2 regions of the Undibacterium sp. 5I2 genome follow, and region 2 is predicted to be linked to the other one. Evidence: predicted binding sites of a transcription regulator. Region 2 holds the regulator's gene; the other holds the start of a gene.

Region 1 (16,520 bases), on a different contig from region 2:
TTATCCAAAGTGATTACCATGAACAATAATGAAATCCTGTTTGCCCGTGCCCAGAAAACCACTCCGGGCGGCGTCAACTCGCCGGTACGAGCGTTTCGTTCAGTCGGCGGCACACCGCGTTTCATCCGCCGTGCCGAAGGTGCCTACTTCTGGGATGCCGAAGATCGACGTTACATCGACTACATCGGTTCCTGGGGCCCGGCCATCGTCGGCCATGCCCATCCTGAGGTAGTCGCAGCGGTACAAGAGGCGGCGGCACGCGGCCTGAGTTTCGGTGCGCCGACCGAAGGCGAAGTCTTGATGGCCGAAGAAATTTGCCGACTGGTACCGGGCATAGAACAAGTGCGCTTGGTCTCGAGCGGTACGGAAGCGACCATGAGCGCGCTGCGTTTGGCACGTGGCGCCACCAAACGCGACAAAATCATTAAATTCGAAGGCTGCTACCACGGCCATGCCGACGCCTTGTTGGTGAAAGCCGGCAGCGGCTTACTCACCTTCGGCAATCCTACCTCGGCCGGGGTGCCGGAAGATTTCAGCAAACACACGCTGGTGCTCGACTATAACAATTGCGAGCAACTCGAAGAAGTATTCGCCCGCATCGGCGACCAAATCGCCTGCATCATCGTCGAGCCTATCGCCGGTAATATGAACCTGATACGCGCGAGCGCAGCATTCATCGCCACCATGCGCCGTTTATGTACCGAACATAAAAGTATTCTGATTTTCGATGAAGTCATGTGCGGCTTTCGCGTCGACTTACACGGTGCACAAGCGCTGTATGGTGTGGTCGCCGATCTGGTATGCATGGGCAAAGTCATCGGCGGCGGTTTGCCGGTGGCGGCCTTCGGCGGCAGCGCCGCATTGATGGGGCATATGGCACCGCTGGGCGGCGTGTATCAAGCCGGTACCTTGTCCGGCAATCCGGTGGCGGTGGCGGCTGGCATGACCACGCTGAAAATCATACAGCAAGCGGGCTTCCATGAACTGCTGAGCCAACGCACACGGCGCTTGGTCGATGGCTTATCGGCAGCGGCCGCCGCCGCTGGCGTCACATTTTGCGCCGATGCCGTCGGTGGCATGTTCGGCCTGTATTTCGCCGCCAGCATTCCAGACTCGTATGCCGCCATGATGGCCAGCGACAAAGAAAAATTCAATCGCTTCTTCCATCTCATGCTCGACGCCGGCGTCTATCTGGCCCCCTCAGCCTTCGAAGCCGGCTTCGTCTCGATTGCGCATGATGAAGCCATCATCGACGCCACCATCGCGATTGCGGCGACAGCTTTTGCGCAGATGGCAGCATAAGCAAAGCACGCTTACACGCGAAAATTCACCTGCCCTGGCCGCTGCGGCAAATGCAATTGCGTTTGCACGCGCGGCGTTGCGCTGATCACGACGCCGCGCCGTATCACGTAACGGCGTACCGGCCGCAAACGTAAGGCTTCGATCGTATCGCCGGCATCGAGAATGACAAAATCAGCGTGGCAGCCGAGCTGCAAACCATAGCCTTCGAGCCCGAGGATACGCGCCGGTGTCGTCGTGATCGCGGCAAAGCAGGCACGCATGGCGGCACGCCCGGTCATCTGCGCTACATGCAAACCCATCTGCGCCACTTCCAACATATCGGCGCTGCCGAGGCTGTACCACGGATCCATCACGCAATCATGACCAAACGCGACATCTATTCCGGCCGCCATCAATTCCGGTACTCGCGTCATGCCACGTCGTTTCGGATAGCTGTCGTGCCGCCCTTGCAGTGTGATATTGATGAGCGGGTTGGCGATCGCAGCGACGCCAGCCTCACGTATCAGCGGCAGTAATTTACTGACATAATAATTATCCATCGAATGCATCGAGGTCAGATGCGATGCCGCCACCCTACCCTGCATGCCGAGTCGATGGCTGTGAAAGGCCAAGCTTTCAATATGGCGCGATTGTGGATCATCCGACTCATCGCAATGCATGTCGACACGCAAGCCTTGTTCCGCCGCGAACTCGCACAGCAAGCGTACCGATTCTGCCCCCTCAGCCATGCTGCGTTCGAAATGCGGAATGCCGCCAACCACATCGACTCCCAGCGCAATCGCACGACGCAAATTCGTCATGGCATTTTTACTGCGCAACAGTCCATCTTGGGGAAACGCTACTAATTGCAAATCGAGATAGGGTGCAACCAAGCGCCGCACCTCCAACATCGCTTCGACGGCCAGCAAACGATCATCGCAAATATCGACATGCGAACGAATCGCCAGCAAGCCTTTGCCGACGGCCCAATCACAGTAACGCAGCGCGCGCGCAATCAAGGCATCTTGCGTCAGAGTCGGCTTCAATTCGCCCCATAATTCTATGCCCTCCAGCAAGGTGCCGGATTGATTATGCCGCGGCAAGCCGAGGCTGAGCACCGCATCGAGGTGGAAATGCGCATCGACAAATGGTGGACTGAGTAAATCGCCAGCGGCATCGAGTTCAGGACAATCAGATACCGCCAGTGCCGGGCCGATAGCGGCAATGCGGCCGTCGCGCACCAAGATGTCGATGCCGTGTTGCCCATCGGGCAGGGTGGCATTGCGAATCACCAATTCAGACATGTTTGATCCTTTTCATTAAAGTTACAAAAACCCCGCACTCCGATACCTATCCTACGGCATAATCCGACAACAGAAAGGCAGGAATGTTATGGCAACCATGAAGCAGGTCGCGCTCAAAGCGCGCGTCTCCACCACTACCGTATCTCATGTGATCAATAATACCCGCGTTGTCAGCGACGAAGCGCGCGCGCGCGTGCTGGCGGTGATCAAGGAGTTGCGTTATATTCCCAGTGCTGTTGCGCGCAGCCTCAAGAACGATCGCACCCATACCTTCGGCATGATGATTCCGAACAACTCTAACCCGTATTTTGCCGAAGTGATACAGGGAATCGAAGCGGCGTCGTTCAAACTCGGCTATAACATTATTTTGTGTAATTCTGACGATGATCCCAAGAAGCAAGCCGCCTATGTGCGCGTGCTCATGGAAAAACGGATTGATGGCTTGATTCTGGTTTCGTCCGGTAGCGATGAAGAGTTAACGCAATTGCTAGCCGATGAAGGGATACCGAAAGTCTTGGTCGATCGCGAAGTAAGCGGTGTGCTGGCCGACTTTATTGAAGCCGATCATGTACAGGGTGGCTACGATGCGACGCGCTATCTGCTTGGTCTCGGACATCGCCGTATCGCCTGCGTCGCCGGACCCGATACGCTGCTGCCGAGCGGCGGGCGGGTGGCCGGTTACCAACGTGCACTGAGCGAAGCCGGCATTGCCCATCGCGACAGCTATTTGGTCCACAGCGACTTCACCAGCCAAGGCGGATTTCTCGCCTTTCAAACACTATTAGCCCTGCCGGAACGGCCAACGGCTATTTTTGCCAGTAATGATTTGATGGCCATCGGTGGTATCTGCGCCGCCACGCAAGCTGGCTTTAGCATTCCGCAACAACTGTCTGTGGTTGGTTATGATGATATTGCTTTGGCTTCATTCAGTACGCCGCCGCTGACCACGATTGCCCAGCCCAAACATGCCATAGGCCAATTGACGGCGCAAATTTTAGTCGACCGCATCGCCTACCCGGAAACCCCGTTACGACGTGAAATGCTGCCATCGACATTAGTCGTGCGGCAATCAAGCGGTGCCGCACCAATAACAAGCAGCGATTAAGGCGATTACCGAGCGACGAGTTGCAAGAGCCAAGTGTTTTGCAACTCACTGACAATACGCAAGCCAACTTGCAATAGCAACAAAGCCACCATAGGCGAAAAATCGAGACCGCCTAAGGCCGGCAAGACCCGGCGCAGCGGCGCGAGCAGCGGCGCATTGAGGGCACGGATGAATGGTGCCAAGGGTGCAGCCGGATTGACCCAACTGAAAATCGCCTCAAGCACAAGCAAGGCCATCAAGCCGTACAAACCCCACTGCACAATGCGAAAGAAAGCCAAGCTGGCGATGAGCAGCGGCGGAAACTGCGCACGCAAGGCAAACGACAGCGCCACCGACACCAGCGCGACCAACAGCGCCGCGATCAAACTGGCCCAATCGTAACCGCGAAAACCCGGCACCAGGCGGCGCATCGGATGCACCAACCAATCCGTCATCTGAAAAATTGCCTGTGCCAAGGGTGCTGGCGGCCGCAAACGCTGCGCCTGTATCCAGAAGCGCAAGAGTAAAAAACCAGCTAACAAGCCGGTCACCGCATCAATGATAAAGCTGAAAATATCTTGCAACACACATAGCCTTTATTAAAAAAAACCCACCGGGTGACAGAATCACGCAGTGGGTATTGTGCCTCAAACCGTCCGGGCATCCAAGCATAACGAATTACGCCGGACGAATTCCGGTTGGGAAAGGCCATGCGGCGTTCGCACTGACAACAGTTTTGACGTCAGATGTCGCGGCTTTTTTTGCTACCGGCTTTTTAACGGCTGGTTTGGCTACGGCTTTCTTGACTGCCGGTTTGGCAGCTGGGGCGGCTTTAGCAACGACCGCTGGTTTAGCAACGGCTTTCTTAACGACGGCGACTTTTTTCACGGCTGTTTTAGCAACTGCCGCTACTTTTTTTGCCGCAGCAACAGGTTTGGCGGCGACTTTAGCGATCGCTTTTTTAGCGACCGGTTTGACGACTGCTTTTTTCACTGCTGGTTTGGCGACTACTTTCGCGAGCGCTTTTTTGGCGACTGCTTTGGCAGTTGGTTTTGCTGCGGCTTTTGCCAGCGCCTTTTTAGCCACTGGCTTCGCGACGGCTTTAACTGCTTTCACAGGCTTGGCTGCTTTGAGCGCTTTCACAGCCTTGACTGGTTTTGCTGGTTTTGCTGCTTTGACTGCTTTGACTGCTTTGACTGCTTTGACTGGCTTGGCTGCTTTCACAACTTTTACAGCTTTCACAGCTTTTACTGGCTTAGCTGCTTTCACTGCTTTCACTGCTTTCACTGGCTTGGCGACTGCTTTCACAGCCTTGACTGCCTTGACAGGTTTCACTGCAGCTTTAGCAGCCGGCTTAGCGGCGACTTTAGCGAGCACTTTTTTAAGCGCTGGCTTAGCGACTGCTTTAACCGGCTTGGCTAAGACTTTCGTCGGTTTGACAGCTTTCGCAGCGACTTTCACTGCTTTAACTGGTTTAACTACCGCAGCAGGTTTTGCTGCGACTTTTTTTGCTACAGGTTTCTTCACTGCAGCTTCGCTTGCCGACATTTTCGGTGCTGTTGCCATTTTGTTTCTCCTTCGATCGAGATGGAAAAAATCATATAAAAATTAAATCCGCTCTATCCTTTCAAGCGAATTATTCATCGGCACAAACATGCATGCTGTTTGCGCTAATGAATCCGGAACCGGCTCAACTGCTGCATCCCCTCTTTCAATGCAGCACTTGAGCCATATGGGTGGCAAGGCCGAAGCCGTGTGCGGCACAGTGTGCGGCGCAACATCCGCCCTCACCCGCGCCCGCATCACGACAGCTCGTGCGCTGCCCTTACTATTACTGTCGAGTCCAGCGGCAGGCGCAAATCTGTCCGCTTTCAACCCATTAATCAATTTAAAAAACGCAGCTTAAAAAAACGCTGCTGTTACTATGCTGGCTGAAAAACCCCGGGTACAAAGCCAAAAACCGCAAGACCCGGCCTTGCCAGGTATTGCGGCACTAACAGTTCAGAGTAATGTAATCTTTGACTGTCCATTCAGTTTGGTCAGGCCTCTCGGGTTTTACATCTTGTGCAAACCATGAGCATTCCTTTGCAGGGAACCGGGGGCGCTGTGTATTATCAGCTGCTACTCCCAGTTGAGGGCTCCACCGGTTTGATACTCAATCACGCGTGTTTCAAAAAAGTTGCGCTCTTTTTTCAGGTCTATCATTTCGCTCATCCACGGAAATGGATTTTCCTCATGAGGGAACATCGCATCCAGACCGATTTGTTGTGCGCGTCGATTTGCAATGAAGCGCAGATATCCTTTGAACATGGGAGCGTTCAATCCTAACACTCCACGCGGCATTGTATCCTCTGCGTAGCGATATTCCAACTCCACCGCACGCAAAAACAACGATTTAATTTCATCGCGAAATTCAGCGGTCCACAAATGCGGATTTTCCATCTTAATCGTATTGATCAGATCGATCCCAAAATTACAATGCATCGATTCATCGCGCAAAATATATTGATACTGCTCAGCCGCGCCCATCATTTTATTCTGCCGACCGAGCGCTAAAATCTGCGTGAAGCCGACATAGAAAAACAAGCCTTCCATCAGACAAGCGAAGACGATCAACGAACGCAATAAAGTCTGATCGGTTTCCGTCGTGCCGGTCTTGAATTCCGGATCGGTCAAGACATCGATGAAAGGAATCAGGAACTGATCTTTATCACGAATCGATTCGACTTCATTGTAAGCATTGAAAATTTCGCCCTCATCAAGCCCCAGCGATTCGACAATGTATTGATACGCGTGCGTATGAATGGCTTCTTCAAAAGCTTGGCGCAACAAATACTGGCGGCATTCCGGCGCAGTAATGTGACGATAAGTACCCAACACAATATTATTTGCTGCCAAGGAATCGGCCGTCACAAAGAAACCGAGGTTACGCTTAACCAAGCGGCGCTCATCGTCGGTCAGACCATTCGGGCTTTTCCAAAGTTCAATATCACGCTGCATATTGATTTCTTGCGGCATCCAATGGTTAGCGCAACCGGCCAGATACTTATCCCAAGCCCATTTGTATTTGAATGGTACTAACTGATTGACGTCGGTCTGACCATTGATGATACGTTTATCAGCCGCATTCACGCGCCGCGCCACATCTTCCGTACTGACTTGCTCGACCAGCGGCGCAACCGGTGCCGCTGGCGTGGTATCGATACGCACGGCCGGTTGGGGTAGCGTGGCTGGCGTTACTTCTTCGTCCCAAGATAACATTTCTTCATTCCTTCAATTGAGAGAGGCACTACGTTGCACTGCAACGTAGCAAAACAATTACTGACAAGCTTCGCATTCTTCGAAACCGCTGTCGCCTGGACGTAACATACAGGCCGGACCATCCGGTTCCGCTGCCGCCGTTACTGCCGGCGCAGCGTGGTAACTGCTGCTGGCACCATCCACGCTAACGGCATTGAGTGCACCGGTTTTCGAGGTCGATTTTTCGGTATGGGTGGCACCGATAGTGCGCAAGTAGTAAGTCGTTTTCAAACCGCGCAACCAAGCCAGCTTATAGGTTTCGTCGAGTTTTTTACCGGAAGCGCCGGCCATGTAAATATTGAGCGACTGGGCCTGATCGATCCACTTCTGGCGACGCGAAGCGGCTTCCACCAACCACGATGGGCTGATTTCAAACGCGGTCGCATACAATTGGCGCAAATCTTCAGGGATGCGGTCGATTCTGGCCAAGCTGCCGTCAAAATACTTGAGATCGGCAATCATGACTTCATCCCACAAGCCACGCACTTTCAAATCGCGCACCAAGTGTTCATTGATCTCGGTGAATTCGCCCGAGAGGTTAGACTTGACATACAAGTTCTGATAAGTTGGCTCGATACAGGCCGAGACGCCGATGATATTCGAAATAGTCGCCGTCGGTGCAATGGCAACGCAGTTCGAATTACGCATGCCATATTGCTTGATGCGATTGCGCACCAGCGACCAATCCATACTCGAAGAAAAATCAACTTCCAGATAGCCACCGCGTTCATCGGCCAATAATTGCAGCGAATCTTGCGGCAGAATGCCACGATCCCACAAGGAACCAGGGTAAGAGCTGTAGGTGCCGCGCTCTTCCGCCAATTCAGTCGAAGCCAAATAAGCGTAGTAGCACACTGCTTCCATCGAGGTGTCGGCGAACTGTACCGCTTCCATCGTGGCGTACGGCACACGCATCATGTGCAGGCAGTCTTGGAAACCCATGATGCCCAAACCAACTGGACGATGACGCAAATTCGAATCACGCGCTTTTTGCACCGCATAGTAGTTGATGTCGATGACGTTATCGAGCATGCGCATGGCAGTACGTATGGTCTTTTGCAGCTTGACGTGATCGAGCTGGCCGTTTTTCATATGCGCCGGCATATTCACGGAACCCAAATTGCAGACCGCGATCTCGCTGTCATTGGTATTGAGCGTGATTTCAGTACACAGGTTGGACGAGTGAACCACGCCGACGTGTTGTTGCGGAGAACGAATATTGCAAGGATCTTTGAACGTGATCCAAGGATGCCCGGTTTCGAACAGCATCGATAGCATCTTGCGCCACAAATCCAAGGCCGGGATTTTTTTCGACAGTTCCAACTCACCGCTGGCGGCTTGCGCTTCGTAAGCGAGGTAGGCGCTTTCGAAGGACTTACCGAATTTATCATGCAAATCCGGCACATCGGAAGGCGAGAACAGAGTCCAGTCGCCTTTTTCCATGACGCGTTTCATGAACAGATCGGGAATCCAGTTCGCCGTATTCATATCATGCGTACGCCGACGGTCATCGCCAGTGTTTTTGCGCAGATCGAGAAATTCCTCGATATCCATATGCCAGGTTTCGAGGTAGGCGCAGACCGCACCCTTGCGCTTGCCACCTTGGTTTACCGCGACCGCCGTGTCATTGACTACTTTCAGGAATGGCACCACACCCTGCGATTTGCCATTGGTACCTTTAATATGGGCACCGAGCGAACGCACCGGTGTCCAGTCGTTACCGAGACCGCCGGCATACTTCGCCAGCAAGGCATTTTCCTTGATCGCATCATAGATACCGCCGAGATCATCGGCCACGGTGGTCAGATAGCAAGACGACAATTGCGAGCGCAAGGTGCCGGCATTGAACAAAGTCGGCGTCGAACTCATGAAGTCGAAGCTAGACAACAAATTATAGAACTCGATGGCACGGCCATTGCGGTCTTGTTCCTCCAATGCCAAGCCCATCGCCACCCGCATGTAAAACGCCTGTGGCATTTCGATGCGGGTACCGCGCATGTGCAGGAAATAACGGTCATACAGGGTTTGCAAACCGATGTAACTGAATTGCAGATCGCGATCAGCGACCAAGGCTTGTGCCAAGCGCGCCAGATCAAACTCGGCCAACTTGGTATCGAGTAATTCGGCAGCAATGCCTTTTTGTATGAATTGCGGAAAATAAGTCAGGTATTCGCCCGCTGCATGCTGTTGAGCAACCTCTTTACCGAACACTTCTTTACGAATCGTATGCAGCAACAGACGCGCCGTCACTTGGCTGTAGGCCGGCTCTTTTTCCATCAATGCGCGCGCGGCCAGAATCGCTGACTTATGCAATTCTTCCACCGGTACACCGTCGTACAGATTTTTCAGGGTTTCCGTCAGTATCGCTTCCGGATCGGCCAATTTATCTAGACCGACGCAGGCTGCCGTGATCAAGGCACGCACTTGTTCGATATCGAGCGCGGCACGTTGGCCATCGATGAGCACATGAATCTGCGGCAATTGCGCTTGCGAAGCTTGCTGCGCCGCGCGCTGCAAGCGGCGTTCTTCCTGGTGCTTGGCACGATACAACACGTAAGAGCGCGCCACATCATGCTCACCCGAACGCATCAAGGCTAATTCGACCTGATCCTGGATATCTTCAATATGGAAGGTGCCACCGCTTGGTTGGCGACGCAACAGCGCCGTCACGACTGCCGCACTCAACTGCTCGACCAATTCGCGCACGCGCGCCGAGGCCGCGCCTTGGCCGCCATTGACGGCTAAAAAGGCCTTGGTCATGGCGATCGCAATTTTCGACGGTTCAAATCCAACCACCGCACCATTGCGTCGTATCACGCGAAATTCGCTGTAACTGCCGCCGGCAGTTGCAGCAGTCGCTACAGCGCTGCCTGCAGCGCCGCTCAATGAAGTAGGAATCGATGTTTCTGTGGAAGGGTGCATTATGCCTCCGGAATCGGTTAGTTCTTGCTGCCTCATATCTGCATCACAGACCAAGGCGGCGCTCGGGGTTAGTTCGGGTATTACGCATCAGTACGGACCGCTGATCACGGGAAAAATCAGGTAGTGTCAGGATGTTGAATTCAATTGAAATCGCCAACAAGTAGGCATGGTTAAACAAGCTGAAACAAAAACCAAACCACTACATGTAGTACACAATTTTCGAATAGCCCTAATTGTAGTACCCAACCCTCCGCCTATGCAACCAATTTTCCGCCCAAGAAAGGAATTATATTTTATTAAAAATTCCTATTTGGTAATTGACTTTCGAGAGCGTCCAGAAAACTCGGGCGCATTGGGTAAGTAAGCGCTAACAAGTCAGGGCAAACGATGGAGAACGATGATTTCGTGGAAGTGTGTTGCTGCCGCTGGCGCGCCTTACTCGTCAATTTTGAGTTTTTGTATTTGATAGCGCAACTGCCGGAAACTGACACCGAGTAAATCGGCCGCTTGAGTGCGGTTATGATTGGTTTGTACCAAGGCGCGGCGTATCATCTCGCGTTCCAAATTGCTTAAAAAATCCGGTAACATGCAGGGTAAAGTCGGCGCACAGAACAGATTTTCCAACCCGGCCGGCGCGACCGTCCGCAACACCAGATCATCGACCTCGATGCAGGCATCATCGGCAAAAGCAATCGCCCGTTCCAGAATATTTTCCAACTCGCGCACATTACCCGGGAATCCGTAGGTGCCCAGGCGCTGTAAGGCCGCAGCGGAAATCGCCACCTCGCTGCCGCCGAACTTACCTAAGATGGCAGCAGCCAATTCGCCCACATCTTCCAGGCGCTCGCGTAAAGGCGGCAGATGCAGCTCGATCACATTGAGACGGTAATACAAATCTTGGCGAAAGCGCCCTTGGGTAACGCAACTGGCCAAATCCTGATGGGTGGCGCTGATGATACGCACATCGACCGCTTCTTCGGCCGTCGCGCCGACCTTACGTATGCTGCGCTGCTGTATCGCGCGTAATAATTTGACTTGCATCGCCAACGGTAAATCGGCCACTTCATCGAGCATCAAGGTGCCGCCGTTAGCCGCTTGAAAAAACCCTTCGCGGTCTTCCGTGGCTCCCGTGAACGCGCCTTTGCGGTAGCCGAAAAATTCTGCTTCCATCAGCATTTCCGGAATCGCACCGCAATTGACGGCGATGAAAGCTTGCGCCGCGCGCGCGCTGCTGCCATGAATTTCTCGCGCTGCCAGTTCCTTGCCGCTGCCCGATTCGCCGGTAATGATGACCGGTGCCATGCTGCGTGCCAGCCGCACGATCTGCGCGCGAACTTGCTGCATGCCGGCCGATTGGCCGATCAAAAATGAAGCGGCAACCGGATTACTTGGTGCCGGCGTCGCTACCGCGGTGTGCAGTTCCAGCGCCGAACGTACCAGCTTGCGCAAATGTTCCAATGCTACCGGTTTGGAGACGTAATCGAAGGCCCCGGCCTTGAGCGCCACAACGGCATTGTCGGCGCTGCCGAAGGCGGTAATCACGGCGATCGGCGTGTTTTTATACAGCGCATTGACCTCATCGACCAATTCCATGCCGTGCCCATCGGGCAAACGCATATCAGTCAATACCAGCGCATAAGTATTTTTGGCCAGAAACACACGCGCCGCGCCGACCGTTGCGGCGCTGTCGACGTCGAGCCCCATCTTGATGAGAGTAATTTCCAGCAGTTCGCGCAGATGCGCCTCATCATCCACCACCAAAATACGCGGGCAGTTTGTGGTGCCAATCATGCTCATGCGTTCATTCCCGAAAAAGTGATGACAAACCGCCCGCTCGGCTCAAGCTTGTCCGAGTCAACCCTGTATTCGTAGTCCAGCAGTGCCTGATTATTGAGACATAATTCACGTGCCATATACAAGCCCAAACCGGTACCCATGCGCGAGGTAGTGTAAAAAGGCTCGAATAAATGCGCCCGTACATCATAGCTGATGGTCGGGCCGTCGTCTTGAATATGTAACTCTTGGCGTCCGCTGGCGTTGACCGTGGCATACAGGCAGATGCTGCCTGGTTTGCCGCTGGCATAGCGTAGCGCATTCGACAACAGATTGGCGACGATCTCGAATAAATGTCCGGGATCAAAATTAACTTGAAAATCCGCCGCGCTGCCGATCTGAACCAAGGCCACCGATACCTGCTTGGTTTCGATGAAATCGTCGACACATTCGCGCACCACTTGCATGAGCCAGTAGGGTGCGACATCATTGCGTGCTTTGCGCGACAACCTCAGTATATCTTCGATCAATTGATTTAAACGTGCCACATTGTCATCGATAATTTTAAGCAAGCGCATGGCCTGCAACTGCGGCGTCGGCAGTTGGGCGATATCCTCGCCGAGCAGTGCCGCAGCATACGAGATCGATGATAAGGGGTTTCTGACTTCATGCGCAATGCTGGCCGTCAGCCGGCCCATCGATGCCAATTTCAATTGCTGTGCCTGATTTTCAATATCCGACACATCCTGCATGAATATAATAATATGGCCAGTGCCGACATCGACACGCTTGCCAAGCTCGGCGACGCCGATGAAGCGTAATTTGAGATGCGTAACAAATTGCACATGCTCGGGGCGCCCGGCCGTGCCAGGCAGAGTCAGACCGGAACGCAGTGAAGCTTTCGCTTCATCCGGGGAACACGAAATCGACACAAAAGATATCCGGCCAGCCGCTCCCGCCATACCTGCAGTTTTGAGATCAGTGAGTGCATCGACCATCGGCCGCAAAGCCGGCACATCGAGCAACTTGACCCCAACCATTTGCTGGTGCAAATTCCCCCCCAGCATGCGCTCGGCAGCCGGATTGATTTCGAACATGGCACCACCCTGATCGAGCACCAAAATACCATCGCCCATATCGGCGATCACCACTCGGTTAATTTCCTGCTGTACTGCCAATTCGGCACCGCGCTGATCGGCCAATTGTTCCTGGCGTATCAAATTACTGGCCAAACGATTGACCACGTAGATAACAGCAAAATATGAAGCGCCGAACAAACCGGCTTGCGACAGCAGATTGCCGTCATCGAATTCAAACGACTGATACAGCGCGACGATCAATAACAGCAGGCTGACGAGGGAACAAAAAAAGAAGGCCCAGACCAAGGGCGATAAGATCGCCACCCCAGCCAGTGGAAATAAAAACAAAATGCTCAAACCGCCTTTGGCACCGCCGGAAGCCAGATACAGCGAAGCGATGACGATAATATCGAGGGCGATCTGACTGAAGAGCTGGATAATGAAATGCCGCGTATGCAGCAATTTGAGGACGGTATAGCCGATACTGCTGAATAAGTAAAAAAAACAGATGTCGCGAGCGGCCATATGAGCAAACGCCCAGACTTCCCGACCGCTGCGCAAATTCAACAAAAACAATAGGCACAATGCTACGATGATGCGCGAGATATTGAGGGTTTGCAGCGAACGCCAGAACGATGGCGTCGGCCGCAAAAACTCCGCCAACAGAGCCGACATGGGCTCAGGCGCGCGCGCTGTCAATGCAGTTCGGCATGCGCCGATGAACAGTAAGTTTCTTGATGACGAAACACGGCTTCCGAAGTCGGCAAATAAATATGGCAATGCGCGCAGCACACCATATCCTCGGCCTCGGCCCCAGCCGCTGGCCGACCGACCGGCGGCGCAGGCGCTGCTTGAACCGGGTCGGCTTCAGGCTTACCACGACCTTTTTTGCGCAACGCTAAAATCACCAGGAAGGCCAAGGCCAACCAAACCAATAATCTCATACCAAACTCCTGTGCAGCAATACTTCCAAAACAAAACGACTTCCCACATACGCCAGCAGCAAACTCAGAAAGCCGGTTAGCGTAAAACTGAGTACAGTCTTACCGCGCCAACCACGCCAGTGCCGACCTGCCAACAGAATAGCAAACAGCAGCCAAGACAATAAGGACAAGATAGTTTTATGGTCCCACTTGAAGGCAACGCCAAGAAATTGCTCGGAAAATACGACGCCGGTCAGTACCGTCAACGTCAGCAAACAAAATCCGAGGAAAATCAAACGAAACAAAATTTTTTCCATGGTCAGCAGCGCCGGCAAGGTATCGATCACCGCAACGAGCCAAACCGGCAGCGGGCGCACGCGCAATTTATGCAAGTGCTTATCTTGCAGGCGCATGATAACGGCGTGAAAGGCGGCGATGGTTAAGGTACTGTAAGCCAGCAAGGCCACCGCTACATGCCAAGGAAACATCCAGGTTTTACCGCTGAGCGAGATCAGTTGTCCGGGGAAAAACACCGGCAAGACGACAAACACGATTGCCGGCGGAAAGATCAGCCACTTCATCGCCACCAAAGAGAAATTACGGTTTTCCAGCAAATACACGGCGACCGTGATCCATAGCGCCGACGACAACATCGCGGCAAAGCCAATGCGCAAGGCGCTGTCGGCAAACACATTCAAAACCAGAGAGCTTCCGTGCAGCAACCACGCGCACAGGCTCAGCCCGAGTACCAAGCGAGGCCGCGAAGCAGGAATGAAAAGCAAGGCCAGATACGATCCGGCAGCCAAAAGCGCTGAATAAATTTGCATCATTCGAGTTTACACTATCTCGGTGTTTTTTTTTGACGTTTGCATCATACTATTGCGCTGCGTAGAGATGGCTTGAGCGTGCGCCGGCTGGCCGCCGTAGCATTCTAGTGATATTTTTTTGAACTTTCCAAGCAAGCTAGTGGTCTCTACCCTTCGCACCAATGAAAAAAGATATATGATTGGCAATGACTTGCTGGCCACAAGCCGGCATCATGCATGCCATGTTGACCCTCCTTACCTTTGGATAATGATGAAAAAGATATTAATTCCTCTGGCCCTGCAAGTCATCAGCAGTGTTGCCCAAGCCGATGAAGGCATGTGGATGCCACAACAATTACCGCAAGTCAGCGCGCAATTGCGCGCCGCCGGTTTGCAGCTCGACCCCGCCACGCTCACCAAGCTGACTGAATTCCCTATGGGTGCCATCGTCAGCCTCGGCGGTTGTTCGGCCTCCTTCGTCTCACCGCAAGGTTTGGTGATCACCAATCATCATTGCGTCTATGGCAGCGTGGCGCACAATTCCACGCCGGCTAACAATTTGCTGGCCAATGGTTTTTTGGCACATCAATTGAGCGAAGAATTGCCAGCCGCGCCGGGCGCACGTATTTTCGTCACCAAAGAAGTTAATAAGGTCAGTAGCAAAGTCATCGATGCGCAGGTCGCCACACTGAGCGGCAAAGCCCGCCTCGATGCCATCGAAAAAAACAGCAAAGCCTTGGTGGCCGCGTGCGAAGCCGATGTTGGCCATCGCTGCACGGTCTACCCTTACTATGGTGGGCTCGACTATTATCTGATCAAGCAGCTGGAAATTCGCGATGTCCGTCTGGTCCATGCGCCGGCCGAAGGCATAGGTAAATTCGGTGGCGACACCGATAACTGGATGTGGCCGCGTCATACCGGCGACTATGGTTTTTATCGCGCCTACGTCAGCAAAGACGGCAAGGCCGCCGACTACAATAAAGACAACGTCCCTTACCTACCGCAGCACTTCCTGAAACTGGCCAAAGACGGCCTCAAAGAAGGCGATTTCGTGATGGCGCTGGGCTACCCGGGCCGCACCAATCGCCATCGCTTACCATCGGAAGTCGCGCATACCTTCAGTTGGAGCTATCCGAGCTATGTCAGTTCCTCGGCCGAAGCACTGGCCATCATCGCGCGCGAAACAGCCAGCGACCCCGATGCCAAGCTCAAGTATGCCAGCCAAGTTGCCGGCATCAATAATTACTATAAAAATCGCCAAGGCATGCTCGAGAGTTATGCCAACAGCGATTTCCTGGCCCGGAAAACCAGCCAACATGAAGCCCTCAAAAGCTGGGTCAACAGCGATGCCACGCGCCGCCAAACCTATGGTGCCGACATCGCCCGGATCGAGCAATTGATCAGCGAACGCGATGCCAGCGAGCAACGCGATTTTTACCTCGATCGCTCATTCCCACGCCTGCTCGCACGCGCGCATGACCTGTACCGCTTGGCCAATGAAAGCCGCCAACCCGACAGCGCACGCAAAGCCGGCTACCAAGTACGCGATTTACCGCGCATCCAAGCCTCGCTCGATGCAATCGAACGCAGCTATGTGGCCAAGGTCGATCAAGCCTTGGTGTTCAATAATTTGAAACACTACGCCGCCGCCCCGGCAGCGCAACACGATGCCGCTTTCGATGCCGCCCTCGGCATCCAAGCCGGTATGTCGGACGCCGCCCTGAGTGCGCGCCTCGATCGCTTGTATGCCGCCAGCGAGCTCAATGACCCGGCACTGCGCCGCGCCTGGCTCACTAAAACGCCGGAACAATTCCGCGCCAGCCACGACCCCTTCATCCAAACCGCCGTGGCCATGTATGCCGGCCATCTCAAACGCGAAGCTGCCGAGGAAGAACTGGCCGGGAAAATTCAGCAAGCCTATGCCAACTACATGCAAGCCAAAATCGCTTACATGGAAAGCCAAGGACAAGCCATTTACCCCGATGCCAACAGCACGCTGCGCGTCACCTTCGGCCGCGTGGCCGGACGCGGCCACGGCGGTGCCGATG
Region 2 (16,520 bases):
TTCGATTTCGGTGGCGGTGGCGCGGGCGGCTTCGAGTGCCATGTCGGCGATGACAATTTTGGCACCATTGCGCGCATATTCCAAGGCGATTTCTTTGCCGATACCACTGGCGGCGCCAGTGATCAGTGCAACTTTATCTTTGAGTAGCATGGGATTCCTTATTGATGGTTCAATTGAAAACATGTCTGTGTTGGTGTACTCGCAACAGCGATCAGTTCATTATAACGGGCTGTTTTATTCCTGCGGCAATTCGTGAATGATCAGTCCGGCATGTGGCGGCAGTGGTTGCAGCCAGGCCTGATGTGCGAGCGCCCGTTGACAATCGTGTTCGCCGGCAGCCCAACGCGCTTGCACGGTATTGCTGCTGAAATCGACATCTTTGAAATAATGGTCATCGGGCAGGGCTTTCATGATCAGGTTGACGACATTGATCGTGTGCTCACAGCCCATGGCTATGAGCGCTTGCAAGTGTTTTTGTTGTTTCACGTTGGCGGGCAATTGCTCGGCCAAGGCACGAATGGCACGTTGCAAATCTTGAATTCTTTGCTGTGCCAATAATTGTTCTTTCGAGCGGCTTGCATATTGTATGTTTTTATACCGTGCCATCGCTTCGGCGATCGATTCCGGCCGGGTTTCGGTCGGGTCCCATAAGTCGACCATGAAGCATAGCGCATCTTTGCGGCTGTGTTCGGCCAAGAACACTTCCAGTGGGGAATTGGAGTAAACACCCCCGTCCCAGTAAGCGCGTCCATCGATTTCCACTGCCGGAAAGCCGGGTGGCAAGGCACCGCTGGCCATGATGTGTTCTGGCAAGAGTACTTGCTTGGTATTGTCGAAAATGGCACTTTGGCCATTATCGAGATCGACTGCGCACACGGATAAGCGTATCGCTCCACTGTTGAGGTAATCGAAGTCGACGTATTTTTCCAAGGTCGTTTTCAATGGCGAGGTATCGTAGAACGCTGTTTGGTTCAGCGCAACTTTGGCGTGGATGTCCCAGGCCGCACCAGGACGTGGCTTGAAAAAACCGTCGACGCCATTGACCAAGGTCCCGATGGTGTTGACGGTATTGTTGATATTGATCCAAGGTGCCATCGTCGGCCAGAAACTGGCGCGGTGGGTGGCGTCGGGTGCCAGACTATCCCAAAAATCACGCAAGCGGCTCACGCGTTGTTCGGGTGGATTACCTGCAATTAATGCGCCGTTGATGGCACCGATCGAGGTGCCGATCACCCAGTCCAAAGGCATTTTGGCTTCGTGCAAGCGCTGATAAACGCCGGCTTGGTAAGCGCCTAAGGCACCCCCGCCTTGCAGAATAAAGACGGTACTTTGCTGTGGCATGAAAACCCTTTCGCTGTTTGCAACGCGGCATATTTTCTCCGCTGCCTCAGATGATAGCGGAATATTAAGAATAAGGTAATGAGCACGCTGTGATGTGACAGGACTTGTATTCTTTTTGCAAAATAGCTTACAGGGAAGCTTATCGATGCAAGCGATGCCAGAACGAGGCCAAGCTGTGCTCAGTCTGTTGCTCGATATCATCTTCGTGTATCGCTTCTTCCGCGCTGCTCGCATCCACTTCTTTGATGCGCTTGCTCTTCAGGCCGGGTGCTTGCTTGGTCGCTGGGGTCGCGATCAATCCCTCACCAAGTTGGTACGCCGCAATGGCCGCCGCGACGGCGGGATCGGCGGCGTGTACCGGTGGTTGTTGATCTAATGCCATGATTGCAATCGGCAAAACGGTATGTTGCGTTGCCTCAGTGGCGGCTTGTTCCAGAGTGCTGATGATTTGCATCGCAGCACTATTTGACAGCGCTACTGTTGTACTCGCCGGCGCTGTGGTGGCGGCCAGTTGCGCCGCTTGGCTCGACAGGACCACCACGCTGGCGGCAGCGTTGCTGCTGACGCTGTTGGTGCTGCTGGTGCTGCTAAGCATCGCTGTTGGCGTGGGCGTCGCAGCCTTGATCGGTTCCGCTGCCAGCGCTACGGCCGCCACACTCAGTTCAGCCGTAGTCTGCGCGCTGGCATTGACGGCGACAACAGGGGTGAGCGGCAAAGGCAAATTGATAGCCATGATAGCTGCGCTTGGAGGGTGAGGATGTTCTGTTATCGGCAGCATACGGCCAGAGTTGAGGTTTATTTACTAATTCTGCGCAGCAGGTAGTGACTCAAGCAACCGATGGCGATGCCCCAACAGGCGGAACCGAGTCCGAACAGGGTCAAATTTGAGGCTGTGACGATAAATGTGATCAGCGCTGCTTCCCGTTCTTCCACGTTGGCCAAGGCATTGACCAAACCGCTCTGTATCGCACCGAGCAAGGCCAGTCCGGCGACCGTGCTCACCAAGGCATGTGGCAAACGCCAGAATAGGGCGGTCAGACTGCCGGAAAAACTGCCTATTAACAAGTACAGCAGACCGCAAGCGATGCCGGCCAGCCAGCGTTTTTCCACTTGCGCATGGGCTTCGGGGCCGGTACAGATGGCGGCGGTAATCGCGGCCAGATTGATGCCATGGCTACCGAAGGGTGCCAACAAGAGACTTAGCAAGCCGGTGCTGCTGACCAGAGGGCTTAGTGGAACTTGTTCGTAGCCAGCGGCACGCAAGACGGCGATGCCGGGCATTTGCTGGCCGGAAAGGCCCAGTAGCAGCAGTGGCAGACCGAGGCTAAGCATGGCTTTGAGGGAAAAAACCGGGGTGGTCCAAAGCGGCATGCTCAGCCCACCTTGCACATGGGCCAAGCTGGTGCTGCTGTCGCCATTCTCACTCAGCCAATACAAGGCCACGCCAACTACCAAGGTGATGAGAATCGCGTAGCGCGCCGAGTAGCGTTTGGCCAGCAGGTAGGCCACGAACATCGCCGCCGTCAGCCAGGCGGCAGGCTCGCCTTGGCCGTGCAGATTGCCGAAAATATCGGTACCGAAGCGGAATAAGATGCCAGCCAGCATGGCGGCACATAGGCTCTTGGGCAGCAACAGCATGATTTTTTCAAACAAACCGCTCATGCCTATGAACATCATGCCGGCCGCTGCCAGCATGTAAGCGCCGATCGCTTCGCCATACGAAACGCTGGCCAGCGCAGTGACCAGCAAGGCGGCACCAGGTGTATTCCAGGCGCAAATCACGGGGCAGCGGTAACGCCAACTGAGCCAGATGCAGCCGATGCCGGAACCGATGGAGACGGCCCAAATCCAGGAATTGATGGCTGTGGCCGAGAGTTGGGCGGCGGCACCGGCCTGTAACATCAATAACATGGGACCGGCATACGACACCAAGACGGCGATGAAGCCGGCCAGTAAGGGGGCGAATAAGTCGCTGCTTTGCAGGCGACGGCTGGGGGCGCTCGAAGTGCGCAAAGGGGCAAGTGTTTTCATGCCCAAAGTATAAAGTGCATGCAGGCAGCGTTTGCGCACAGTGAAAGACTCGCTTATGCTATACAGATGTAAAAAAAAGGATCTGTGATGCAGTACAGTTATCGACAATTAGCCGAGCGGATCAGCGCTGAAATTGAGCGTGGCCACTATCGCCCCGGCGCGCGTCTGCCGTCGTTGCGCAGCGTATCAGAGCAGCACTCGGTCAGTATTTCTACTGCCTTGCGCTGTTATCGTTATCTGGAGACCCGCGGGGTGGTCGAGGCGCGCGCCAAATCGGGCATGTATGTGGCTGATCGTGGGCGTGTCGACCTGCGCCTGCCAGTGACGGCGGTGGTCGCACGCGCACCGGTGGCGTATGACAAGCTGGTATCGCTGCAACATCGCCTGACCGAACTTTACTCGCTGACCGAACAGGATTTGCCACTGGCTTTGCATCTGGCCAGCGCGGCACCGGACTGGTACCCCTGTGCCGCCTTGGCCGAGATCGCGCGTCGTCAGTTGCAACGTCATCCTACGCGCTTGGGGCAATACCCGACCGGCACCGGCTGGCCCGCTTTGAAGCAGGTTTTGCTCAAGCACTTGGGCGACTGCGGGGTCGATTTGCAGCCGGCCGAGCTGTTGATCACCAACGGCAGCACGGAAGCCTTGAGTGTGGCATTGCGCGCCGTGGCACAAGCTGGTGAGACCGTTATCGTCGAGTCGCCGGTGTATTTCGGCTTGTTGCAGATGTTGGAAAACCTCGGCTTGCGTGCGCTGGAAATACCGTGCACCGTCGCCGGCGGGCTGAGCTTGGAAGCACTCGAATATGCGCTCGAGCATCATGAGGGCGTGCGTGCCATGGTGGTCATGCCGGCCTTTCAAAATCCGCTCGGTTCTGCGATGAGCGATAAAAACAAGAAACGTTTGCTGCGCTTGGCCGAGCAATATGACATCAGTGTGATCGAAGATGATGTGTTCGGCGATATCACGCCGCACCAGGAACGGCCGACACCATTGAAGGCTTGGGATAGGCAGGGCCGCGTGATTTACTGTGGTTCCTGTAGTAAAAGCGTGGCACCGGCGTATAGGCTGGGCTGGGTTGCCGGCGGGCGTCACCATAGTCGTATCGTCAGTTTGAAATTGAGTCACTCGCTGGTCACACCTTGGTTTGAGCAGGTCGTGCTGGCAGAATTTTTACAGTCGGGGGCCTTGTATAGCCATTTACGCAAATTGCGCGAGCGTTTAGCTGCCAATATTGCGCGCGCCGTAACCGTGGTGGCACATAGTTTTCCGCGCGGCAGCACGCTCGTCAGCACGGCCGGCGGCTGGTGGTTGTGGCTGGAATTGCCGCCGACGATAGATTGCCTGGCCTTGTTGCGACGCGCGGTCGCGGAGGGCATTGCCTTCACGCCCGGCATCGTGTTTTCGCATACCAGCAAATACGCGCATTGCCTGCGGCTTAATATTGCCCGGCCCTGGAGTGCGGAGCTGGAGCGCGGTATTGTCCGTCTGGGGGAGCTGGCGCAGCAGTTCGTTTGAGCACGGCGTTTCGGCTGATCGGAAGGATTTTGGTTTTTCCTCTACAATCGGGATTCGTATAGTTGCTGCTCGGCAGATTTCTTCCGTCTAGTGCTGTGCTTTTGTGAAATGAGAATGAGCATGCAAGTAAGTACAGGCGCGCCCGTGCCCGCCCCAACGATCAGCAGCGCGATGACCATGCTCATCGCGCTGGCCTGCGGCCTCATCGTCGCCAATTTATATTACGCTCAACCGCTGGTCGGCCCGATCAGCGTCGCCCTCGGCCTCGATCGGCATGCTGCCGGGCTGATCGTCACCTTAACTCAGATCGGCTATGGCGTCGGTTTGCTGTTAATCGTGCCACTCGGCGATTTGTTTGAAAATCGTCGTTTAATTCTCATCACCATGCTGATCGGCATTGTCGCCTTGATCGCCGCCGCCTTTGCCACCACGCCAGGAGTATTTTTGACCGCGGCCTTTTGCATAGGCATCGGGTCGGTGGCGGTACAGATACTCGTGCCGCTGGCGGCGCATATGGCACCGGAAGAAAGCCGCGGTCGCGTGGTCGGGAATGTCATGAGCGGTTTGATGCTGGGCATCATGTTGGCACGCCCAGTCGCCAGTTTCATTACCGAATATTCTTCGTGGCAGCGGGTATTTCACATCTCGATTGCGATCATGGTGGTCTTGGCGTTAGTGCTCTCACGCATCTTACCGCCTCGCGTGCCGAACACAAATTTGCGTTACAGCGCTCTGTTGGCATCGATGTGGCACCTGACCCGCAGCACGCCGATTTTGCGTCGCCGTGCCCTGTATCAAGCCGCTTTGTTTGCCGCCTTCAGCGTGTTCTGGACCACCGTGCCCTTGTTGTTAGCTGGCCCGGTCTATCATCTCTCGCAAGCCGGCATCGCCTGGTTTGCCTTGGCTGGCGTGGCCGGTGCGATTGCCGCCCCGATTGCCGGACGCTTGGCTGATCGCGGCTTGACGCGGCCGGCTACGCTGGCCGCATTGGTGTTGGCCGTGCTGGCTTTCTTGCTCAGTTTACTGGTCGCAGCCGGCACCACACCGGCGCTGGGCTGGCTGGTGGTGGTCGCGATTTTGCTCGATTTCGGCGTGGCCGCCAACCTGACCTTGGGTCAGCGGGCGATTTTTGCGCTCGGTGCAGCGTATCGCTCACGCCTCAACGGCATCTATATGGCGACGTTTTTCTGCGGCGGGGCACTCGGTTCTGCACTCGGTGCCTGGGCTTATGCGGTTGGCGGCTGGGCCGGTGCGGCGTGGTTTGGCGCGGCACTGCCGTTGCTGGCTTTGCTATATTGCTTAAGCGAATAAGGCGGCGCGGATTAACTCCGCGCTTGTTCACTCGGCCCACGCTTACTTGGTTTTGCCGGTGCTTTTGTTGTCGAGATCGACTTCCTGTATCGCTTCGGCAAATTCAGAAATATCTTCAAAGCTTTTGTACACCGAAGCAAAACGGATATAGGCGATTTTATCGAGGCGTTTGAGTTCGCGCATCACCAACTCACCGACCTGTACCGACAGCACTTCGCGCTCGCCAGTGGCAAGCAATTTTTCTTCGATATGCTGAATCGCATGATCGACTGCTTCGGCCGAAACCGGTCGCTTGCGTAGTGCCAACATCAAACTGGCACGCAATTTTTGCGATTCATATTCGGTGCGGCTACCATTTTTCTTGACGATGACCGGCATCATCAATTCTATCCGTTCATAGGTGGTGAAGCGTTTGTCGCAGTGGGCGCAGCGCCGACGACGGCGCATCACGTTCCCTTCTTCCGAGACGCGGGTATCGATGACCTGAGTATCATCGTGATGGCAATAGGGACATTTCATGCAGCGCGGCCCAAGTTTAGTTCGGTGAATTAGCGGATCTTGCAAAAACGCCACTCTGAAGAGTGGCGTTATCTGTATGCAAGTTCGGGACTTACTTGGCGTAGACCGGGAAAGCAGAGGTAAGTTTCTTCACTTCGACTTTGACGCGTTCGATATTGGCGGCATCATGCGGCTTATCGAGCACATCGGCGATCAGATGACCGACTTTGATTGCTTCGGCTTCTTTGAAACCGCGGGTCGTGAAGGCCGGGCTGCCGAGGCGGATGCCGGAAGTGACCATGGGTTTTTGCGGATCGTTAGGAATACCGTTTTTGTTGCAAGTCATGTGGGCCGAACCGAGGATGGCTTCGGCTTCTTTACCGGTCAAACCCTTAGGACGCAAGTCCACCAGCATGACATGCGATTCGGTGCGGCCGGAAACGATGCGCAAACCGCGTTCGGTCAGTGTTTGCGCCAGAGCTGCAGCGTTTTTGACTACTTGTTCTTGGTAAGCCTTGAATTCCGGGGTCAGCGCTTCTTTGAAGGCAACGGCTTTACCGGCGATCACATGCATGAGCGGCCCACCTTGAATGCCGGGAAAAATTGCTGAATTGATTTTTTTGGCAATCGCTTCATCGTTCGACAAGATAATACCGCCGCGTGGGCCGCGCAAACTCTTGTGCGTGGTCGATGTAACCACATCGGCAAACGGCACTGGGTTAGGGTAGACGCCGGCGGCGATCAAACCCGCATAGTGGGCCATGTCGACCATGAAATAGGCACCGACCTCTTTGGCAATTTTGCTGAAACGTTCGAAATCGATACGCAAGGCGAAGGCCGAGGCGCCGGCGATGATCAGTTTTGGCTTGCTTTCGCGTGCCAATTTTTCCATCGCATCGTAGTCGATGTCTTCCGCTGCATTGAGGCCATACGAAACCACATTGAACCATTTGCCCGACATATTGAGTGGCATGCCGTGGGTCAGATGACCACCTTCGGCCAAACTCATGCCCATGATGGTGTCGCCCGGGCTCAGCAGCGCAAAAAACACGCCTTGGTTGGCTTGTGAGCCGGAATTTGCTTGTACATTGGCAAAATTAGCGCCGAACAATTGCTTCACGCGATCGATTGCCAATTGTTCAACCACGTCGACATGCTCACAACCGCCGTAGTAACGCTTGCCTGGGTAACCTTCGGCGTATTTGTTGGTCAATTGCGAACCTTGCGCTTCCATGACGGCTGGCGAGGTGTAGTTTTCCGAAGCGATCAGTTCGATATGCTCTTCTTGACGCTGGTTTTCCAATTGAATGGTGGCAAAAATTTCCGGATCGATGGCGGCGAGGGTATGATTTTTAGCAAACATGGTTTTCCTGATTTATCTGTTGATTGATTGAACAAGCGACACCAAGGGCATACAAAATTTTATTTGATACCTGTGTCGGAGGTCTTCGGCGAGGCGTCTTGGACGCGAACGAAGACAAGCAGCCTCATTACCATCAGGCTACCCAGGCGCACGGCTGGAATCGAGGAACTGATTCCGAAATCTCACGCTTCCCGATGGATCTCCATCTTTAACGGTGGCCCAGACCAGCCAAGCACCGTGTTTTCGCCAGTCACGTGAGACGAAATGGTGCAAGAATTTTACGTGATACCCGCGCAATCGGCAAGCGCTGCGCCTGATTTTTTCTTGCTTTTGCTCATGTGTGCGGCGCAGAAATCAGTCGCGTCGGCAACCGACTATTGAAAATCCCTTAGAATAGCTCCATATCCGCATCTCAATGTACGTCCAATTAAAAGGAATGATGAACATGATCGTATTAATTACCGGTGCCAGCTCAGGTTTTGGCGAAGAAATGGCACGTAAATTTGTCCGTGAGGGTCATCAGGTGATTGCTGCGGCGCGTAGAGCTGATCGTTTATCTGCCTTACACAGCGAATTAGGCGAGAATTTGTTGCCGGTCGAAATGGATGTGACGCAAAAAACCTCGATTCAGGCCATGTTGGCCGGCTTGCCCGCTGCTTGGCGTGAGATCGACGTACTCATCAACAATGCCGGATTGGCACTCGGTACTGAGCCGGCGCATCTGGCTTCGCAAGATGAGTGGGATACCATGATCGACACCAATGTCAAAGGTTTGGTCACGGTCACCCGCGCCGTCTTGCCCGACATGGTGGCGCGCGACCATGGCATGATCATCAATATCGGCTCCATCGCCGGTTCGACGGCTTATCCTGGCGGCAATGTTTACGGTGCTACCAAAGCTTTTGTCGATCAATTCACTAAAAATTTACGCGCCGATATGGCCGGCACTGGTGTGCGCACCACGAATATTGCACCTGGCCTATGCGGTGGTACGGAATTTTCGAATGTCCGCTTTCGTGGCAATGACGATGCCGCGGCCAAAGTGTACCAAGGAACGGTCCCGCTGACCGCCATCGATATCGCCGAAACAGCTTTTTGGATCGCCACATTGCCGGCACACGTGAATATCAACTATATTGAGATGATGCCGACATGTCAGGGCTACGGGCCTTTGAATGTTCAACGCCGCACCGCGCCCTGAGCGCAGCGCGACAGCTTTACAAAATGAAATCAGACTATGCGCAAATTTGACTGGCAACTGCGGGTGTATTACGAAGATACTGATGTAGGGGGCATCGTTTACTATGCCAACTACCTTAAATTTTTCGAGCGGGCACGCACAGAATGCTTACGTGCAACCGGGGTGAATCAGCAGCAATTGCTGAGCGACGAAGGCCGAATGTTTGTCGTCAAAGATTGCGCAGTCGCGTATCATGCACCAGCCAGGCTCGATGACGCCTTGCGCGTCAGCGTTGAGTTGAAGAAACTCGGGCGCGCCTCCTTGGAATTTTTCCAGCAAGTTTGGTGCGCCGAGCGCCTCTTGGCCAGCGGCACCATCATGGTCGCGTGTGTCGATGCGCACAGTTTGCGACCGGCGGCGATACCGGTGTCCGTGTTGGAAAAAATTTCACTCTGAACCGGCCTGCCGTCACCTCAACTCTTTTTGTCTTTATCTCACCCCCCTATGACCGCAACCCAAGATCTTTCCTTCATCAGCCTGATCGGCAATGCTTCCCTTCTCGTACAATTGGTCTTGCTCTTGCTGGTGGGCGTATCGCTGACCAGCTGGACTTATATTTTCAGTAAGATGTTTGCAATCAAAAAGGCACGTGCACAAACTGAACAGTTTGAGCGCAGTTTTTGGTCGGGTGGCAATTTGATCGATCTGTATCAGGAAGCCACGAATAACCGCCGTCACGGCAAAACGCCGGTCGGTGCGATGGAACGTATTTTCGAAGCCGGCATGAGCGAATATCAAAAAGTCAAAAATGCCAATAAGGGCACGCTTGAAGCCAGTGCCATGCTCGACGGCGCACGGCGCGCCATGCGTGCTGCCTATCAGCGTGAAATGGATAGCTTGGAATCACACTTATCGTTTCTTGCTTCAGTTGGCTCGGTTTCCCCGTATATCGGCTTGTTCGGTACCGTCTGGGGCATCATGAATTCTTTCCGTGGTTTGGCCAATGTGCAACAGGCGACTCTGGCAGCGGTGGCACCGGGCATTGCTGAAGCCTTGATCGCCACGGCTATCGGCCTGTTTGCCGCCATTCCTGCCGTGTTGGCTTACAACCGTTATTCGCATGACATCGATCGTCTGGCGATACGCTTTGAAACCTTCATTGAAGAATTCTCCAACATACTCCAACGGCAGTCGCGCTGAGGGTGGGGTAAGAATGACTTCTCTGCGTGGCGACCGTAAACGTAAATTCAAAGCCGAAATCAATGTGGTGCCGTATATCGACGTCATGTTGGTATTACTGGTCATTTTCATGGTCTGCGCACCGATGACTAACCCCAGCGTGATCAATTTGCCGACCGCTGGTCAGTCAAGCCAGCCACCGAGCGCGTACATTGAGGTCACGGTACAAAAAGACGACAAGTGGGGTATAGGCATCAAAAGCAAGGTCAATGCCACCACCGCAGCGATACCCCAAGAGGAAACCGCCGACCGCTCGGTGCTGATGAGTAAATTAAGCCAATTCCATACCGATCAACCGGAGTTGGCGGTGCTGGTGTCGGCAGATAAAACGGTAGAGTATGACAAGGTCATACAAATTATTTCTGATGCAAAAAAGCTCGGCATTAACCGCGTCGGTTTAGCAACCAAGTAAGCGAACAAGATGACTAAGCTTTATCTGTCTGCGCTGTGCTCGCTCACTCTGTGGTGTGCAGTCTCTGAAGTTGTTTTGGCGCAAGATCTTGCCAGCACCGAGAGTCCGCCGCCACTGACCGCGCCACCGCTACCGCAAACCACAGCTCACGGACGTTTTCATTTGCAGGCACCAGACTCGAGCTGGGCCGATTTACTGCGTGAACACATTCCTGAATTTTCCACCACGTCTGAAGCGCAAAACCAGACGCCCTCGCTGCTGCGCCGCTTACGTAGCGATATCAGCGGCATTTTGGCGACCGAAGGCTACTTTTCGCCGCAAATCACCATCGACACCAGCGCGCTACGAGTGGCCGGCAGCAGCGAATCAAACCTGACCGTCGAGGTCAAGGCCGGGCCGCGTACCGTGATCGAAAATGTCACCATCAATATTAACGGTCCGCTGCGCAGCGCCATCGATGCGGCCGAGGCAAAGGCGCTGGAGCGTCAGCATGGCTTGCTGATGGATTGGTCGCTGGCGGTCGGCGATCCCTTTCGCGAGGAAGACTGGAGCAGTTCAAAAAACCAGCTGACCGACAGTTTGCGTGCCGATGTCTATGCCGCCGCAAAAATATCTTCCAGCGCCGCCAAGATCGATGCCGACCAGAATTCCGCCGCCCTCAGTCTTGAAGTCGACAGCGGCCCCGCGTTTACGCTCGGCTCTTTGCGCGTCAATGGTTTACAGCGTTACCCGGCATCGCTGCTGGAACGCTTTCGACCGCCGCAACGCGGCGAAAGCTATTCTCGTTCGCGCTTGCTCGACTTCCAACGCGCGCTACAGAATTCAGCTTACTTTTCCACCGTCACAGTCGCGATTGATCCCGATCCCGAGCAAGCGGCGGAAGTGCCGATTGATGTCACGCTGCAAGAACGCAAACCGCGCGACCTCAGCTTTGGCCTCGGTTACAGCACCAATACCGGATTTCGCAGCGAAGTCGCTTACCGGGATAGAAATATCCTGCAACAAGCTTGGGATTTACGCAGCGCCGTGCGGATAGAGCAAAGGCGCCAACTCGGTTATATCGATATCTATCTGCCGCCCGATGACAACCGCGTCGATTCCTTCGGCGTCATCGTCGATCGCGAAAATGTTTCTGGGGTACAAACTACCCGCAATGCCTTGGGCGTGAAACGCACCACCACGCGTGGGCGTATCGAGCAAAGGCTGGGGATGAATCTGCTGCGTGAAAAAAGCACGGCGGAAGGCCAGCTCGAAGACAGCAGCAAAGCATTTGTACTCACTGCCGGCTGGACTTGGCGCGATGTCGACGACACCTTTGCGCCGCGGCGCGGTGAAATTTATCAGTTCGATCTGGCCTTATCAGAAAAAGCCGTATTTTCCGACCAAAGCTTCTTGCGCACCTATGCCAAATACCAGCGCTGGGTACCGGTAGGGAAAAGCGATAACCTGATTTTTCGCCTCGAGGCCGGCCAAGTATTTGCCAATAGTGAGCACGGTATTCCGCAAGACTATTTATTCCGTACCGGTGGCAGCACCTCGGTGCGCGGCTATGCATATCAAAGCCTGGGCATCGTGCAAGGCGTCGCCGTCACAGGTGGGCGCGTGATGAGCGCCGCCAGTGCCGAATATGTGCATTGGCTCAACCAAAGCTGGGGTGTTGCCAGCTTTGTCGATGTTGGCGATGCCGCCGACAGTTGGCGCGCGCTCAGCCTGCGCCAAGCCATAGGGGTAGGGGGGCGCTACCGCACCCCGGCCGGCCCGATCGCACTCGATCTCGCCTACGGCCGCCAAACCGCCAAGCTGCGGCTTGATTTTTCGATTGCGATTGCGTTTTAATATGACTTCATCTGCCGCTGTCAGCGTACCCAGCGCTCCTACTCCCCCCAACCCCGCTCCAAATCGCTCGCGGCGCTGGCGCACACTGCTGTTGATCTCGCTCACGCTGCTGCTGATGCTGGTCGGCAGTATGTGGTGGGCGCTGCACACCGCCAGTGGCACACGCAGTGTATTGGCGGCCGCCCAAGCCGCCAGTGGCGGCAAGTTACGCGTCAGCGGTGTCGCTGGCAGTCTCGATGAGGGCGTGCAAATTGACGAACTCTCCTTGCGTCTCGCGGCACTACATGTCGATATCAGTGGCTTGGCATTACGCTGGGATATGCCTGCTTTATGGCAACGTCGCCTGCATGTGCAGGAGCTGCATATCAGTTCGTTGCGCATTGCCAGTGCCCCCGACCCCAGTCCATCGGTGTTGCCACAGGACTTGAGTCTGCCGCTGACACTGGAATTCGATCAACTGGCCTTGGGGCGATTGCAACTGGCGCAATTGGTAGCGAACGGAAAATCCCAAGAAACCCTCAGCCTGAGCGCCCTGACGGGCCAGTTCAGCTATCGTGCCCAGCAATACCGTGGCCGTTTGGCTTTTACCAGCCCATGGGGCAGTGTGCGTCTGGACTCAGCGACGCTGGCCAGTCGCCGTCCGTTCGCTCTTAGTGCCAGCGGATTGTTGCAAGGAAAAATAGATACGCAACTGCCACCGGCAACGGTGCACGCCGACTTATCCGGCAACTTGAGCGCCTTGATAGTCGGACTGCAAGCCAGCATAGACGAAGGCCAACAGCAATTGCTGGCTGGCGATGCCAGACTGGTGTTGGCACCGTTTTCGCCGCAAATGCTGAGCAAGTTGCATCTCGATATACGCCACCTCAACCCGGCGCACTGGGCTGCTACTGCGCCACAGGCTGATCTACGTCTACGCGCCGATGTGCATCCCGATGATAAAGCTGGCGCGCCCAGCGACCGTCTGCGCGGCAACGTGTACCTGGCCAATGCCAAACCGGGTTTGCTCAGCGACCACGCCTTGCCCCTCAAAGAACTCAGCAGTGATTTATTGCTGCAGGGGAAATCCTTAAACTTAAGCAATTTGCAAGCCTATTTCTATGGTGAAGGCCAACTGCAAGGCGCTGTCGATGTGGTACTTGAGCCAGGCTTACCGAAAGTGCAAGGACAATTACAATTACAAGATATTAATCTGCAGCAAATTGATCAGGCGTTTCAACGCACCCGCATCGACGGCAGCATCAAGGCGCAGACGGTGGCTGGACAGCGCATTACCATGCAAACCGAGCTGCGCGAAGCGCGCGCACACTTAACGATGCAAGGCGAGTACGTGCTCGCCTCGCAATTACTCAAACTCGACGCCTTGGAATTCCAAGCCGAGCAGGCGCGTGTCAGCGCCAGCGGTTCGCTCACACTCAGTGGCGAACAGCGCTTTCAATGGCAGGGCGTAGTGGCCAATTTTGATCCGGCACGTTGGTTGACGGTACCGGTCGGTCGTTTGCAAGCGAAGCTGGCAGGTAGCGGAAGCTTACTGCCACAATTGCGTGCGCAAGTAGACGTGCCTTTATTGCAGGGCAATTTTGCCGGCCAAAGCGTCGATGCCAGCGCCAGCCTGCTGTGGCAAACGAATCAATTACAAGTGCCCCAATTGGCCGTGCAATGGGGTAAAAACAGCGTACACGCGCAGGGTAATTGGGGTGTGCGCGGCAATAGCTTGAAACTCGAGGTCGATGCGCCCGAACTGAGCGCCTTACAAACCCTGCTAGAGAGCATGCAGATCCAACTCAGCGGCGCGCTCAAAGCCCAAATCGCGCTGCACTATGATGCTACGGCACCGGCCGCCGATATCACGCTGCAAGCCCACGACATCCATTTGCAAAGCCAAGAAAAAAGTCTGGCCTTGGCCGCCTTCGATGCCAATGTTCAACTCGCTCCCGGCCTTAACGGTGCCTTGAATGGTACAGTCAAAGCAGAAAAATTGCGCCTGAGCGGCTTGCCCGAACAGTTTCCCACCGAAGCGCTGGACACGCTGCAGCTTCACCTCGCCGGCACACGCAGCGCGCATACCTTGAGCCTTGATGCCGCCCTGCCAGAGAAGCAAAAATTCACGCTCAGCCTGGCCGGTGGCTGGTTCGCTGCGACTGCTGCCACTGTGCCGCATTGGAGCGGGCACTTGAACAGCTTAGACTTGAGCGTCACGCCCGGTTTGCATTTGGTGCAAGCGGCGAGCCTGGAAATTGCCGCGCAATCGCTGAAACTCGGCAAACTGCAATTGCGTAGTGACTTCGCGCAACTCTCGCTGGAACAATTCGATTGGACCCCGACCACGCTGGCCACGCGCGGCAGCATGAGCGAGGTACAGGTCTTACCGATCTGGAATCTGTTGCACCAACAAGACATGCTGACCGGAGATTTACGTCTACGCGCAGACTGGGATGTGGAATTGAAAGACAATGCGCGCGCCACCATCCATCTGCAACGCCAAAGCGGCGACCTGCGCATCAATGATGGCGACGGTGCCGGTACGCCAGTACCCTTGGGTATGACTTTGGCAAAATTGGAGTTAGGCAGCGGCGGGCTGGTGCTCGGTACCGATGCGCAGCGCATTAACTTGACCCTCCAGGCCGACGGCACGCGTTTGGGACAATGGCAGCTTAATGCCGAAACGCAATTGAGCCGGCAAAACGGCGCGTGGAGCATCGCTTCGCACAGCCCTATGAGCGGCAAACTGCATGCTGCTCTGCCAGATTTACAATGGGTAGGACCGACCCTGAACCCAGGGCTGGCATTGAAGGGTAAACTCAATATCGATGCCAACTTAAGCGGCACCCTGGGACTACCGCATTATCAGGCGCAAATTGCCGGACGCGAGCTGGAGCTGGCGCTGGCTGCCGAGGGTTTGCTGCTGCCCAACGGCAGTCTCGACGCGCATCTCGAAGACCAGCACTTGACTTTAACGAATTTGCAGTTCTCCAATACCATCAACTCCTTGCCTGATCACGAGCTGTTCCGTGATGTCGATTTGCTCGGCAAGCGCGGTGAATTCAAAGCCAGCGGCGAAATCGACATCGGTGCTGAAACCGGGTCCATTCGTGCGCAGTGGCAGAATTTTCCTTTATTGCAGCGCAAAGACCGTTGGTTGGTGGTCAGCGGCGAAAGCAGCATCGTCGAGACCAATGAATTATGGGTTTTGAGCGGCAAAGTGACGGCTGACGGGGCGTATTTCAAATTACCGAAATTACCGCCGCCGAGCTTATCGAGCGATGTCGTGGTCACGCGTCGCGCCGATCAACTGGCACGCAAAAACAGCGCAGCGGCGGCCGCCAAGAAAACTTTAAAGACGCGTCTCGATGTCAGCTTCGACATGGGCCGGCGCTTTGTCTTCGTCGGCCGTGGCATCGATACCGGCTTGGCTGGCAGCCTGCGTTTGCGCTCGATCGACGGCAGCCCCTTGCAGGCGATCGGTTCGATACGCACCGTCAAAGGTGTCTATGAAGGCTATGGCCAGCAATTGGCAATCGAGCGTGGCATCTTGAATTTCCAAGGTGCGCCGACCAATCCGGGCTTGAATATACGTGCGCTGCGTCAGGGTGTGGCAGTTGAAGCCGGGGTTGAGGTGGTCGGCACGGTCGCCGCACCGAAGGTGCATCTGGTCTCGGAACCGGAAGTACCGGATACGGAAAAATTATCGTGGCTGGTGCTAGGACGCGGCTCCGACCAACTCGCCGGTGGCGACGCCTCTTTGCTGATGTCGGCCGCCAGCGCGATTTTCGGCGGCGATGGCAGCCGCA

Evidence for each region. Region 2 encodes NrdR, which represses ribonucleotide reductase genes. Its sites were predicted from a motif close to CACNANATNTNGTG; they were not measured.
Region 1: a site for NrdR is predicted at 10,089-10,102, ahead of QN359_RS06590 (ribonucleoside-diphosphate reductase subunit alpha). Genes of this name have one in related genera too.

What each region holds. Positions count from the first base shown of each region.
Region 1 covers NZ_JASJVS010000012.1:57,080-73,599, forward strand. The annotation lists gene hemL (glutamate-1-semialdehyde 2,1-aminomutase) at 19-1,302, shown strand; gene QN359_RS06565 (amidohydrolase family protein) at 1,314-2,585, opposite strand; gene QN359_RS06570 (LacI family DNA-binding transcriptional regulator) at 2,674-3,690, shown strand; gene QN359_RS06575 (YggT family protein) at 3,696-4,256, opposite strand; gene QN359_RS06580 (histone) at 4,348-5,235, opposite strand; gene QN359_RS06585 (ribonucleotide-diphosphate reductase subunit beta) at 5,791-6,930, opposite strand; gene QN359_RS06590 (ribonucleoside-diphosphate reductase subunit alpha) at 6,988-9,891, opposite strand; gene QN359_RS06595 (sigma-54 dependent transcriptional regulator) at 10,327-11,688, opposite strand; gene QN359_RS06600 (sensor histidine kinase) at 11,685-13,418, opposite strand; gene QN359_RS06605 (PP0621 family protein) at 13,439-13,687, opposite strand; gene QN359_RS06610 (cytochrome C assembly family protein) at 13,684-14,493, opposite strand; gene QN359_RS06615 (S46 family peptidase) at 14,744-16,520, shown strand, end outside.
Region 2 covers NZ_JASJVS010000021.1:7,115-23,634, reverse strand. The annotation lists gene QN359_RS09455 (3-hydroxybutyrate dehydrogenase) at 1-150, opposite strand, end outside; gene QN359_RS09450 (patatin-like phospholipase family protein) at 235-1,341, opposite strand; gene QN359_RS09445 (hypothetical protein) at 1,481-2,074, opposite strand; gene QN359_RS09440 (benzoate/H(+) symporter BenE family transporter) at 2,137-3,372, opposite strand; gene QN359_RS09435 (PLP-dependent aminotransferase family protein) at 3,460-4,890, shown strand; gene QN359_RS09430 (MFS transporter) at 5,005-6,201, shown strand; gene nrdR (transcriptional regulator NrdR) at 6,244-6,720, opposite strand; gene glyA (serine hydroxymethyltransferase) at 6,812-8,062, opposite strand; ZMP/ZTP riboswitch at 8,196-8,326, opposite strand; gene QN359_RS09415 (SDR family NAD(P)-dependent oxidoreductase) at 8,508-9,263, shown strand; gene ybgC (tol-pal system-associated acyl-CoA thioesterase) at 9,300-9,698, shown strand; gene tolQ (protein TolQ) at 9,747-10,442, shown strand; gene QN359_RS09400 (biopolymer transporter ExbD) at 10,456-10,893, shown strand; gene QN359_RS09395 (autotransporter assembly complex protein TamA) at 10,903-12,729, shown strand; gene QN359_RS09390 (translocation/assembly module TamB domain-containing protein) at 12,731-16,520, shown strand, end outside.